DNA from 3 places in the Pontibacter rugosus genome. Region 1 is predicted to be linked to each of the others. Evidence: riboswitches for the same ligand, from Rfam matches in the RefSeq annotation. Region 1 holds a riboswitch; each other region holds the start of a gene.
What was found. A riboswitch is a leader RNA that binds a small molecule or an ion and turns the genes downstream of it on or off. The one in region 1 is predicted to bind S-adenosylmethionine.

Region 1 (4,373 bases):
CTTCATAAACAACAGCTAAACAATTAGATAAAAAGGCATCTAAAGTAGTGCCTTTTTATCCTGTTCAGAAATACTTTGACATAATTTTCGTGAACAATGAAACCGCTTATGACTGAGCTTTCTGTCACCCCTCCACCTAGTTGCTGCTTGCCGCGTACCCAAGCTATACAACATCACTAAGCATAAACAGCTGCAAAATTTACGTATCAAAATAACCTATCACTACTCAACCTAAACCCATGCTCCTTTCGTTTAAATACCACGTTTAACTTAAGTGTTGAAGGACTATGAACACCCTACCTGTCAACTGGCTTACTGAGGGGCTTCTGGATTTTGAGTACAAGAAGTACCTGCTGCTGGCTTATCTGAAAGCTGCCAAGAATGAATTTGGAAAGCAGCGCCTCTACCCTATTTTCTCGGACCTTATTATGCACTACCGCAACCTGCAACAGGTTAAAGAGCACAAGCAACTCGTCTATGAAAAATTCCCGCAGCGCATCAGCCGTGCCGATTTTGAGAAACTAGAGCTGGTGTATGAGAAAATTGTGGAAGATGACGAGACCATGCAGCAGATAGAAGAGATCATACAATATGCCACACCCCTTTTCAGCGACACCTTGCAAGAGGGTAAGGAGCTATATGATTTTGTAGAACGCCACCTGGAAATTAACCCAATAGGCATTACACCTATGTACCACAACGAAGGCTATTTGTTCCTTGACACTTATACAGGCAAAGAAACACTGGTATATATGTATAATATTACTGTTTTCGAGAACACCTATGAAAAGTATAGGGGGATTCATACTACACACCTGCAAACGGTTAGGCGTGGGCTGGCAAAAACACACGAGCAGCTAAAAGTAGAGCTGATAAAAGAACGACAGCAGTTACCGAATCCTGCTACCTTCCTGGCTGTGGCCAAGGTACCTATGTCCTTAGAGCACTCCCTGTTGCCTATAGCAAAGCGCTCACTTGTAAAGTATGTTACCCGACTGGCAGCATAGGCCGTACTGCCTCTTATAAAGCTTCTAAGAGTAAGGGTGATAGGTTCGTACTATAACTTTGCCACCGTTTATTGCGTTGTGAGGCGTGTATCAGATTTGAATGGCTGTTTTACAATATTTTACACGTAAAACTTATACATCTCAGAAAAAGCCGTATTTTTGCATACAGAACACCAAAGGACGTTACGTCTGTAATAAATTTATAAAGAAGAGGCGAGAGACTAGGCTCCACGACCCTCTGGCAACCTCCAAAATGGTAAGGTGCCAATTCCTATCCCGGTGTGGCCGGGGCATATAAATTAGAATAGCAATGCAAACCTACTACTCAACATCAGCAATCAGAATGGCAGGCCGTGGTACAGCCACCGCTTATGTTGCCCTTTTCACAACATCTGCACAGCTAAAGCAGACTTGTTGTTGCTGTTGTATGTGCTAGTGCATAGCACCTCCCCCACAAATGTTTCGGTTCAGGAGCTAACCTCCTATAATCTTATCTTCTTGTTATAAGCCAAGATTACCCGTCAGGCTGCTTGTAAAGCAAACGGCATGGTTGTGGCTCTAAACCGAAAACCAGATTTACCAATTCAGTTTTCAAGAGATTAAAGTATACCCCATGGATTTATCACAAGATTTGCTGGCAAAGCTCGATACCTTGCGTACTGCCCTGTCTCAAATTCCGGCTGAAGAGGGCTTACGTATTCTGGCGCAGGAATTCCAAGGCAGCATCGCCTTTTCCTCCAGCCTTGGTGTAGAAGATCAACTCGTTACGCATTATATTTTTGAAAATAACCTGCCGATACGGGTGTTCACACTGGATACAGGCCGCCTCTTTAACGAGAGCTATACCCTGCTGCACAAAACCAACAACCACTACGGCAAAAAGATAGAAGTATACTTCCCGAAGCATGAGGCGGTAGAGCAGTTGGTAAACGAAAAAGGCCCCATGAGCTTCTACAACTCCATCGACGACAGAAAACAGTGCTGCTACATCCGTAAGGTGGAGCCACTGAACCGCGCCCTGCAAGGAGTGAACATCTGGGTGACGGGTATCCGCGCAGATCAATCAGGTGCGCGCCAGGACCTGCAACTGCTGGAATGGGACGAAGGCCACCAACTGATTAAGTATAACCCATTGCTGGACTGGTCGCTAGAGGATGTAAAGGATGCTGTAAAAACGCTGAACATCCCATACAACCCGCTGCACGACAAAGGCTTTGTAAGTATAGGTTGCGCCCCTTGTACCCGTGCCATTGCTGAAGGCGAAGACTTCAGAGCCGGCCGCTGGTGGTGGGAAGACAACTCCAAAAAAGAATGCGGCTTGCACGCGAGATAAGAGTTAAGAATTAAAAATTCAGAATTAGGGATGATGCTTTATGAAAGGACAGATACAGACTCTACCACTTCATAATTCAATCATTCGCTCATTCATCTATTCAAAATTATGACAAAGAGATATCTGGATTACCTCGACCAGTTGGAGGCAGAAGCCATCCACATCATGCGTGAGGTAGCGGGGCAGTTTGAAAAGCCAGCCCTGCTCTTTTCGGGCGGCAAAGATTCTATTACACTGGTACGCCTGGCTGAGAAAGCCTTTAGACCGAGTAAATTCCCGTTCCCGCTGGTGCACATCGACACTGGCCACAACTTCCCGGAAGCCATCCGCTACCGCGATGAATTAGCAGAGCAGCTGGGCGAGAAACTGATCGTGCGCAACGTGGAAGACACCATCAAACGCAAGAGCTTGTCAGAGCCGAAAGGCCGCTACGCCAGCCGAAATGCGCTACAGACGCATACCCTTTTGGAAACCATCGAAGAGTTTGGCTTTGATGCCTGCATTGGTGGTGCCCGCCGCGACGAAGAAAAAGCCCGCGCCAAAGAGCGCATCTTCTCTGTTCGTGACGAGTTTGGCCAGTGGGACCCGAAACGCCAGCGCCCGGAGCTGTGGAACATCTACAACGGCCGCATCACAAAAGGCGAAAACGTACGTGTGTTCCCGATCTCAAACTGGACGGAACTGGACGTATGGAATTACATCAAACGTGAAGGCATTGAATTGCCGAACATCTACTACACACATGAGCGTGAATGCCTGGTGCGTGATGGGAAGCTGATGGCATGGTCTGACTTTATTTATCAGGAGCCGGACGATGTGGTGGTGAGAAAGCAGGTACGTTTCCGCACGGTAGGCGATATGACCTGTACAGCTGCTGTAGAGTCAATCGCACATGATATAGACGGTGTAATCGCAGAGATTCTGGAGTCTAAAATAAGTGAGCGTGGCGCAACCCGTATTGATGATAAGCTGTCTGAGACAGCGATGGAAGACCGCAAAAAAGGAGGATACTTTTAAGATGGATATACTAAGATTTATTACCGCAGGCAGTGTAGACGACGGCAAAAGCACCTTGATCGGTCGCTTGCTATATGATACGAAGCAGATTTTTGCTGATCAACTGGAAGCCATTGAAAGCTCTGGCCGCTTGAATGAAGACGGACAGGTAGACTTATCACTGTTAACAGATGGTCTGAAGGCAGAGCGCGAGCAGGGTATCACCATTGATGTAGCTTATAAGTATTTCTCTACCGAAAAGCGTAAGTTTATTATTGCTGATGCGCCGGGCCATATCCAGTATACCCGCAACATGGTTACGGGTGCGTCCAACTCAAACCTGTCTATCATACTTGTAGATGCCCGCAAAGGGGTACAGGAGCAGACGCGTCGTCACTCTATTATCTCTTCCTTGCTAGGTATTCCGCACTTAGTTATCTGTATCAATAAGATGGACCTGATAGGTTATGACGAGCTGGTATACAATCAGATTGTAGAAGATTATAAGCTTTTTGCTAAAAAGCTGAATGCGAAAGACATCACTTTTATACCTGTCAGCGCTTTGAAAGGCGACAATATTGTAGAGGGTTCTGAGCAGACTATGCCGTGGTATCAGGGGCCAAGCCTGCTGGAGCACCTGGAGCAGGTGCCAGTTTCACAGGATTTTAACCTGAAGGATTCCCGCTTCCCGGTACAGTATGTTATTCGCCCACTCACGGCAGAGCACCACGACTACCGTGGCTACGCTGGTAAAGTGATCAGTGGCACGTATAAAGCTGGCGATAAAGTAACGGTGCAGCCATCAGGCCAGACAACTACCGTTAAGTCTGTGGAGCTAGGCGGGAAAGTGTTAGAGGAGGCTTTTGCCCCTATGTCTGTTGTTTTGCAGCTAGCCGATGAAGTAGATATTAGCCGTGGTGACATCATAGTTAAAGCAGACGAAAACCTAGAGGTAGCGCAGGAGTTTGAGGCCACCGTATGCTGGATGCACAACAAAGCCCTAAAACCAGGTGCTAAGCTATTGCTTCGTCATAACT
Region 2 (4,373 bases), on a different contig from region 1:
TGCTGGAGAAGCCTGCTAATAACACAGCGGAAGTATACACCAAGGCAATCGCCCAAAAATTTGATTTTGACAAGCGACAAATTGTAAAGCAGCTGCAGCAGCATGGTATACACGCCATACTTACACCACCTAAGCAACTAACGGTTAATACCATCAACAAGTATTTGGAGCTGAAATCACGAGGCTTGATTTAACAAGTATAGTTTCCATTTATAAAGTATAAGCCCTGTACATGCGGCAATGCAGAAACACCTCCCTTTCTTCATTCAGGAGCAGCTTCAGGCACACAGCGTGATGCCCGAGGCCATAATGGGCTTGTTCGAGGAAGCAGAAAGCAGCGGCAATGGAAGTACGGCCGAGGCTGTACAGGTATGGCTCTGCGAGCCAGTAGAGCTGGAAGCTCTACACCATAATAGGCACTAGCTGCAAGCTAGCGCCAGCGGAGGAGGTAGTAAAGGGAGAGACAATAGAATGACCGCCAGTGTCTCCCCTTTTCAAAATTGACCTTTATAAAGCAGCCACTGTAGCTTCATCCGCTGGTTCTTTAGCCAGAAAATGATCCACGAAAGGCGTGTAAATGGCTAACAGTGCAAAGACAAGCAGCAAGTAAATGTACCAGGCATAAGACCATACATCTATGAATGAAAGCTGGCCTTCCGTAAAGCTGAGCAGGATCAGAATTTGTGCACCATAAGGTAGCAGCCCCTGCACCACACAGGCAAATACATCGATAATAGCAGCAGTTTTTCGCTTATCAATGCTATACTTGGTGCTGATCTCTTTGGCAACCTCACCTGTTACCACGATCGAAACGGTATTATTAGCAATAGCCGTATTGGTTCCACCTACTAAGGCTCCGATACCTGCTTGTGCAGATGTATACCCTTTTGTCGCTTTGCTGATCTTTTTCAGAAGGAAGGCTATCCCTCCGGCCTCACTTACCATCTGCGCCAGGCCACCTGTCAGCATAGAGAGCAGGAAAATCTCGATCATACCTGTAAAGCCTTCGTACACGCTGCGGCTAAACTGCAGCACATCCAGCTGATGGTTAATTAACCCTAGTGCACCTGAAGATAGGGTGCCTAGCGTGAGCACCACAAACACGTTCATACCTGAAATGGCCAGCGCGATTACCAGCAAGTATGGTAAAACCAGTAACCAGTAACCCTCCTGCACCGCCGGCAGCGCACCAGGTACTGCCGGTGTTGCCAGGCCGGTAATCAACAACAGCACCAGTGTAACCAGCGCAGCGGGTCCGGCTATCAGGATATTAACGCGGAATTTATCGCGCATGCTGCATCCCTGCGTTTGTGTGGCGGCAATAGTGGTGTCAGAAATAAAAGACAGGTTATCACCAAACATAGCTCCCCCCAGCAGCGTGCCCAATAACAGCGGCAACGAAGTATGGCTTTGGTTTGCCAGCCCTACCACAATCGGCCCCAGCGCTACAATAGCCCCTACCGAAGTACCTGTAGCTGTAGATAAAAACGCTGCCAGCAAGAAGACGCCAAGGCCTAAATACTGCACCGGCAACACACTCAGGCCCAGGTTTACAGTAGCATCTACACCGCCTACGGCTTTGGTAACAGTGGCAAAGGCACCAGCCAACAGGTAAATAAGGCACATGGTTACAATCTTGGTATCGCCACAACCACGGATAAGTGCTTCCACTTTGGCCTCTACGGAGCCGCGAAGTATGAAGAAAGCTGCAATTATACCCAGCACTACCGCCACAGGTGCTGGAAGCGCATAGAAATCATCCAGCAGAATTCCTGCACTTAAAAAGGTGAATACAAAAACCAGGAAGGGCAGCAAGGCATAGCCTCCTGTCTGTTTGATCTGTTTCATGAAAATGAGGAGCTGGTGAGCGCACAAGGCATGCCTGTACCACCAGCTTAATATTAGTTAAAAAACATTGATTGCTTTGCCTGGAACAGGCGGATAATAGGCAACCTTAGTTGCGAGAAAGTTTTAACAACAGCAACAACAACCGTTTACAAGGGCTGTTACAGAAGTATAAACCGGATAAATAGAAGCTTGAAGTAATACGCGCATTGGAATAATTTATAGTTCCCAAACCTGGGCAGGTGTTAGCACCTTTACGGCAGCAGCCGTGGTTGCTAGAGGTTCTCTGAGCCTGCTCTCTCCCCTCTTCTTTATAAATCTTGCATAAAGATGGCACAAAGGTAAGGTCACGATAATCAAAAAAGCAAACTATCAGTACAGGTTTTCTAACTCAAGATAGCCTAATGCATGCTGCTCTTGCAATTTTTGCTTGCGTTGATAAAGGTAATTTGTATAGCTTGAGGCGTATAAATGATGATCATGAAGTATAACGCCTCCGCCCTTTTATCTGTACTGCTCGCCTGTGCCACGCTCACTGCCTGCACACCTAACCCCTATGCCAGCACCAATAAAGCCCATCATAAACAGGTGAAGGCATTCGCTAAACAGCTACGGGTAACACCTGCCCTTACACCAGGAGAAGAGCAACTAAAGCAAGGTGATTACTGGGTGGGAACAACTAATTTCAGTATGCGGCGGCCCAACTTTGTAGTCATTCACCATACCGCACAAAACTCTACGGAGCAAACCCTGAACACCTTCACCCAGCCCAGCACACAAGTTAGTGCTCATTATGTGATTGGCCGCGACGGCAAAGTATACCACATGCTAAACGATAACCTCCGGGCCTGGCATGGCGGGGCTGCACGTTGGGGCAACGACACAGACCTTAACTCCTCTTCCATTGGCATCGAACTGGACAATAATGGCGCTGAACCTTTCTCGGAAGCTCAGACTGCTAGCTTGCTGCAGGTGCTGGACATGCTGAAGAAAACGTATAACATACCAACAGCTAATTTTATCGGCCACTCCGACATTGCTCCTACACGCAAAAACGACCCTAACCACACATTTCCGTGGAAGAAACTAGCTGAACACGGCTATGGCTTGTGGTACGATGAAGGCATACTAGAAAAGTATTTACAACCAGCTGCTCCTATCGTCATTTCAGATAGCACTGGTACGGCCCCAGCCATTATCTTACAGCCACAAGACACAGTCTCTACCATACCTTTTATATTCAATCCTAAAGAGGCATTACGCATCATCGGCTTTGACACCCGTGATTTGCCTGCTGCCATTCGTGCCTTTAAGCTGCACTTTGTTCAGGATGAGGTTAATGATGTTCTGACGGAAAAGGATAAGGTTATACTATATAATTTGTATCAGAAGTATATGTAAAAGAAGTATAAGCTTTCATAGCCTCTGTTCTTAAAATATTCAATTAAGCTATCTTTGCTGTTTGCTGTTATCGTCCTGCTCCCTCCGCTGGGATTAGTTTCTAACTCGTGTCTTAAAGTGGTGTAGGGTTTGTGACTCCACTTGCTTGGAAAGCCATACTTTCCGTTGCTGCTTTCTACAACTTACCTGGCGCAAGCATCGGCTGTATTGGTAACATATGTGTTTGCAACTAACCTCTCTGGCACAAGCTCGCAGCCTTATCTTGTCCCATATCTTTTCTGTAAAGCAAGTTCATACATGCTGGCGCTAGCTTGCAGCTAGTGCCTTCTTTGGTGTAGAGCTTTCAGCTCTACTGGCTCGCAGAGCCATACCTGTACAGCCTCGGCCATACTTCCATAGCGACTGTATGTCGTAGCTTGAAACAAGCTATTTTTCCTAGCTGCCTTTCATCCTCCAGCTCCCACTTACCTGTCGTTTCACTTTATACTTTGGAGCGCTCAAGGCCGCGAGGCCTCGTCCTCGGGTATCGCGCTGTGTGCCTGAAGCTGCTCCTCGCTCCGCTGCGGGCTGCCCTTTCGGGCACCGCAACATGCACAAGGCGCTCAACCCAAGGACTGGAATCATTCAGATAGTCTCTGCTGACGGAGCTTTAGTATATCCTGTAGGGACAGGTCGCGACCTGTCCGTGCGATATCTTCAGCTATGAAACGTATACTTGTGAAATGGTACCTACAGACCACTCCTTAACATTAAAGCTACCAGACACAAAAAGCCCCGTTAAGAGATACTAATTTCTTAAAGGGGATTCTCAACTATGGGTAAACTAACTTAAGCCAGCAGGTTCCATACGTATTGCAGCATCAGGCCACACAGGTAAGCCCCGTAGGTACCAACAGCATAGCCAAGAACAGCAAGTAAAACTCCCACCGGAGCAAGATACTTATTAAAAGCTACTGCTACAATTGGAGCTGAGGCTGCGCCACCAATGTTTGCCTGGCTGGCCACCGCCACATAGAAGAACGGAGCTTTGATGATCCTGGCCACAACAAGCATAATCACGATATGGAACAGGATCCAAATGGCACCTACCAGGAAGAGCATCGGGTTATCCAATACCGCGCCTAAAT
Region 3 (4,373 bases), on a different contig from region 1:
CTGGTATGGCATTACCGCCGCGTAGAAACAGGTCTTGGTGAGCTGCGTGCCCGCGAATTGGCCAGCCATCTAAACTTCCTTGCATCCAACAGCAACCTGCAGGTGCTGGATGGTCAAATGGCTGTGGAGGTGAAGGCACAGGAAATCAACAAAGGCAAAGCATCAAGCTATTGGCTGAGTAAGTTCCCGCACAAGTTTGTGATGGCCGTAGGTGATGACTGGGGTGATGAGGACATTTTCAAAGCCATGCCACGTGAATCGTATACTATAAAAGTCGGCAACTCGTACTCTGTAGCTAAGTATCATGTGGATACCTGCAAAGAAGCACGCGAAATGCTGTCGAGGCTGGTGCAAAGCCGTAGTCAGGAGCAATCTTCTGGCGGTGCTTTGATGACTGGTTGATAGCAAAGTATAAAATAACAGAAAGCCCCATCTGTAGTGTACAGGTGGGGCTTTCTGTTTTATGGCTTATTATACTTGCTGATGGTCTAGAGTAAGTAGGGTATGGCCTACCTCATCATTTCCTGCTACTGTCATTTCGAACGTAGTGAGAAATCAATCTATCGGGAATTCTGGAAAGATCTCTCCTGACGTCGAGATGACAGGAATGAGGGAAAAAGAAATTGTCTAAAGTTTATCAGCTTGATAAGGTTTAAAAAGCCACTTTTCAATTTCTCCTAAAACAATGTATTGCTTGCTGGTTTGCTGTCCTTCTGCTTTGGCTGTTCCGGTACCTCGCAATTCTCTTCGTTAAATACCTGGTCGATGGCTTTTTCGGCTTTGCGCAGCTTTTCCTTGCACAGCTTAATCAGCTGCGACGATCGCTGTACCTTTTGCGTCAACTCATCTACGTCTACGGCATCATTTTCTATGGCACGTAGTATTTCCTCCAACTCCTGCGTTGCTTCGCGGTAGGTCATTTGGTTCAAATCCTTACTCATCAGTATCAATAGTTACAACTAAGCTATGGATGGAGCCGTCCTGCATTTTGGTTTGCACCACGTCTCCATCTTTCACGTCTTTTACACTTTTAATTATTTTCCCGTCTACTAAAGTCAGCGTGTAACCACGCAGCAGCAGCTTTTCTGGGTTATTGGCTTCTACACTCATTTCCAGCAGCTTTAGCCTGTGGTTCTCATGCTGCATTTTGTTTTTTACACCATACGTTAGCTTGTCGCTATACTTGGTAAAGGTTAACTGTTCCTGTTTCAGTTTGTCGTTAGACTCCGTTTCCAGGCAATGCACCAGGTGGTTCAGCTCGTGCTCCTTCATGTGCAAGTAGCGCTGGCTTTTGCCTTCCACGCACACCGATAGCTCCTGCAGCAGCCGCTCCTGCTCGTATAGCAAATCTTTTGTTTCGGAGTTAAGGTCTTTTTCCAGGTTACTTACGTGGTGCTTCTGCGCTTCGATGTAGGACTTTGGTTTAAGCAGCAATCCGCGGGAGAGTATCTCCAGTTTATCCTTTCGTGCCTGTAATATCTGTTTGGTGTTATTGTTTACCCGATGGCTGAGGCGCTCCAGCTGGTCATGTGCCAGTTTCATCTGCTGTGCCGAAAACATCCGGATGCTATCGAACAAGCTTTCGCTGTACTCTTCGGCAGCTCTGAACCTGTCAATCAGGAAACCCGCTACGGCCGTAGGTGTCTTCAGGCGCGTGTTCGCTACCAAATCGGCTATACTTTCGTCGCGCTCATGCCCAATACCCGTCAGCACCGGCAACGGAGATTTTCCGATGGATGCGGCTATCTTATAGTCATCAAAGCAGCTTAGGTCTGTCTGGGAACCACCGCCACGAATCAGCACGATTACATCATATTGATCTTTATACTTGCTGATTTTGGCAAAAGCACTGGCTACAGAAGCCGGAGCCTCGTTGCCCTGCACAGTGGCCGGAAACAACGTTGTGCTGAAGGTATAGCCGTAGCTATTGTTTTGCAGCTGATGCACAAAATCCTGGAAACCGGCAGCCGTGGCAGAGGAGATAATGGCCAAGCGCTGCGGCACCATCGGCAGCTCTAGCGCCTTGTTCGCCTCCATCAGCCCCTCAGCTTCTAAACGCTTCAAGGTTTCCTGCCGCTGGCGCGCAAGGTCACCGATCGTATAGTTGGGATCAATGTTGGTAATGTCGAGGCTAAGGCCATAAAGCTCGTGAAACCGCACTGTTGCCTGCAACAGCACCTTTAGCCCTGCCTTCAGCGGCTGGCCTGTTTTTTCCTCGAAGTGGCGGCCCAGCATCTGGTAACGCGAGCCCCAGATAGTAGCGCGGGCCTGTGCCAGCATTTGCCGGGCATCGTCGCCTTTATCTACCAGGGTAAGGTAGCAGTGGCCTTTGCGGCGGTCTACGTTTACCTGTGCTATCTCAGCCACCACCCAATAGCTATCTGGAAAAGCAAGCTCCAACTCCTCGCGTATCTGCTGGTGCAGGGCATGCAGGGAGAGGGGGCCAGGTTGTTCCTGGTGGCTTATACTATGGCTGATATAGATATGGGACATCGCTCGCTCAATAAAATTTCACCTGCACTACCAGCAGATTGCCGGCTCCTAAGGCTCTAAGATAAAGCTTTCTTCACAAAAACACAGAACACCAAATATGTAAAATCATGATTTAAAGATAAATAGAGACCCTGATGCAAGCGGCTGCAAGTATAGTTAAATAATGTATGGCCTCTAATGCTTTAATTTTCAGGAGGATAAAGTATGTGTTGTGAAAAAATGTTGTTTTTGTTTGGCTTTTTAAAAATTCGTCCCGTATAATTGCAACATCAAGTCAATTGTCCCTTTTGCGGATATTGATTTATAAAGAAGCGTGGAGAGACAGGCTCTATGAAGCGCTAGCAACCTAACTACCGTGGTTAAGGTGCTAATTCCTGAGTTCGGCAGGGTGCCGGACGAATATAAATTGATACGAAAATGAACAAGGGAATTAAGCCAACACAACTCGTAGTATCATTTGCACCGGCAGGGTATAACCTGTCGCAAAATCTTTATTTAGCTCCTGCTAAACAATTTGTCATGCGCACGCCCATGTGCAGCATGTGTTACTGTTGTTGATCATCCAAGTATAAAAATCCTGTTTTCAGAACGGCTTAGTGGCAGATGTTAAGTCTGCTGCTATGGCTACGCTGTAAACAAATCAGGCTTTTTGCGGCTCAACAGCATCCTTTCTTTTAGTTTATATTTTCCCAAGCTAACCTTATTAAATCAGCATAATTATGTCACAAGCATTGCATTTCGAAACACTACAGCTACACGCAGGCCAGGAAATAGATCCAACAACACAGTCGCGTGCGGTGCCTATTTACCAGACTACTTCTTATGCTTTTAAAAACGCCGAACACGGTGCTAACCTGTTTGCACTCAAAGAATTTGGCAACATCTATACCCGCATCATGAATCCTACCTCTGATGTGTTTGAAAAACGCATTGCGGCGCTGGAAGGTGGTGTGGCGGCCGTGGCAGTAGCATCAGGACAGGCGGCGCAGTTTATAGCTCTTAACAACATACTGGAGGCCGGAGATAATTTTGTTACCACAAATTACCTGTATGGCGGTACTTACAACCAGTTTAAAGTATCGTTCAAGCGACTGGGTATAGAGGCAAGGTTTGCTGAAAGTGATGAGGCAGAAAGCTATGAAAAATTGATTGACGATAGGACGAAAGCCATTTATGTAGAAACCATCGGCAATCCGCGTTTCAACATTCCGGATTTCGAAGCCATTGCCGCACTTGCTAAGAAGCATGACATTCCGTTGGTGGTAGATAATACGTTTGGTGCAGGAGGTTATTTGTTCCGCCCGCTGGAGCACGGCGCTAATGTGGTGGTTGAATCTGCTACAAAATGGATTGGAGGCCACGGCACAAGTATAGGCGGTGTGATTGTAGACGGCGGTAACTTTAACTGGGGCAACGGCAAATTTAAACAGTTTTCGGAGCCAAGCGAAGGCTACCACGGCCTTAACTTCTGGGAAGTTTTTGGATCGGACGGACCTTTCGGTAACATAGCTTTCGCCATACGTGCCCGTGTCGAAGGCCTGCGTGATTTTGGCCCTGCCATTAGCCCTTTTAATTCTTTCCTGCTACTGCAGGGACTCGAAACACTTTCGCTGCGCGTGGATAGAACGGTGCAGAACGCGCAGGCGCTGGCTGAATGGCTGGAGCAGCATGAGCAGGTAGAGAGTGTAAATTACCCAGGCCTTGAGAGCAGCCCATACCATTCGTTAGCTAAGAAATACCTAAAGCGAGGCTTTGGTGGAGTATTGTCTTTTAAGCTGAAAGGCGATCAGCAGCAGGCAGAGAAATTCGTAAACAGCCTGGAACTGGTTAGCCATTTAGCTAACGTGGGCGATGCCAAAACCCTTATCATACATCCTGCT

Region 2: linked by a shared signal. The riboswitch ahead of ACFQ2O_RS11425 (Na+/H+ antiporter NhaC family protein) and the one ahead of ACFQ2O_RS07470 (phosphoadenylyl-sulfate reductase) in region 1 are both predicted to bind S-adenosylmethionine.
Region 3: linked by a shared signal. The riboswitch ahead of ACFQ2O_RS02095 (O-acetylhomoserine aminocarboxypropyltransferase/cysteine synthase family protein) and the one ahead of ACFQ2O_RS07470 (phosphoadenylyl-sulfate reductase) in region 1 are both predicted to bind S-adenosylmethionine.

What each region holds. Positions count from the first base shown of each region.
Region 1 is NZ_JBHTLD010000048.1:7,394-11,766, forward strand. It holds gene ACFQ2O_RS07460 (hypothetical protein) at 1-6, opposite strand, end outside; gene ACFQ2O_RS07465 (hypothetical protein) at 288-1,007, shown strand; SAM riboswitch class I at 1,205-1,308, shown strand; gene ACFQ2O_RS07470 (phosphoadenylyl-sulfate reductase) at 1,621-2,340, shown strand; gene cysD (sulfate adenylyltransferase subunit CysD) at 2,449-3,357, shown strand; gene ACFQ2O_RS07480 (sulfate adenylyltransferase subunit 1) at 3,359-4,373, shown strand, end outside.
Region 2 is NZ_JBHTLD010000095.1:7,406-11,778, reverse strand. It holds gene ACFQ2O_RS11435 (DUF58 domain-containing protein) at 1-194, shown strand, start outside; gene ACFQ2O_RS11430 (hypothetical protein) at 241-423, shown strand; gene ACFQ2O_RS11425 (Na+/H+ antiporter NhaC family protein) at 508-1,848, opposite strand; SAM riboswitch class I at 2,062-2,165, opposite strand; gene ACFQ2O_RS11420 (N-acetylmuramoyl-L-alanine amidase) at 2,326-3,246, shown strand; gene ACFQ2O_RS11415 (DUF819 family protein) at 4,075-4,373, opposite strand, start outside.
Region 3 is NZ_JBHTLD010000009.1:2,527-6,899, reverse strand. It holds gene ACFQ2O_RS02110 (bifunctional alpha,alpha-trehalose-phosphate synthase (UDP-forming)/trehalose-phosphatase) at 1-402, shown strand, start outside; gene xseB (exodeoxyribonuclease VII small subunit) at 678-941, opposite strand; gene xseA (exodeoxyribonuclease VII large subunit) at 934-2,493, opposite strand; SAM riboswitch class I at 2,792-2,901, shown strand; gene ACFQ2O_RS02095 (O-acetylhomoserine aminocarboxypropyltransferase/cysteine synthase family protein) at 3,213-4,373, shown strand, end outside.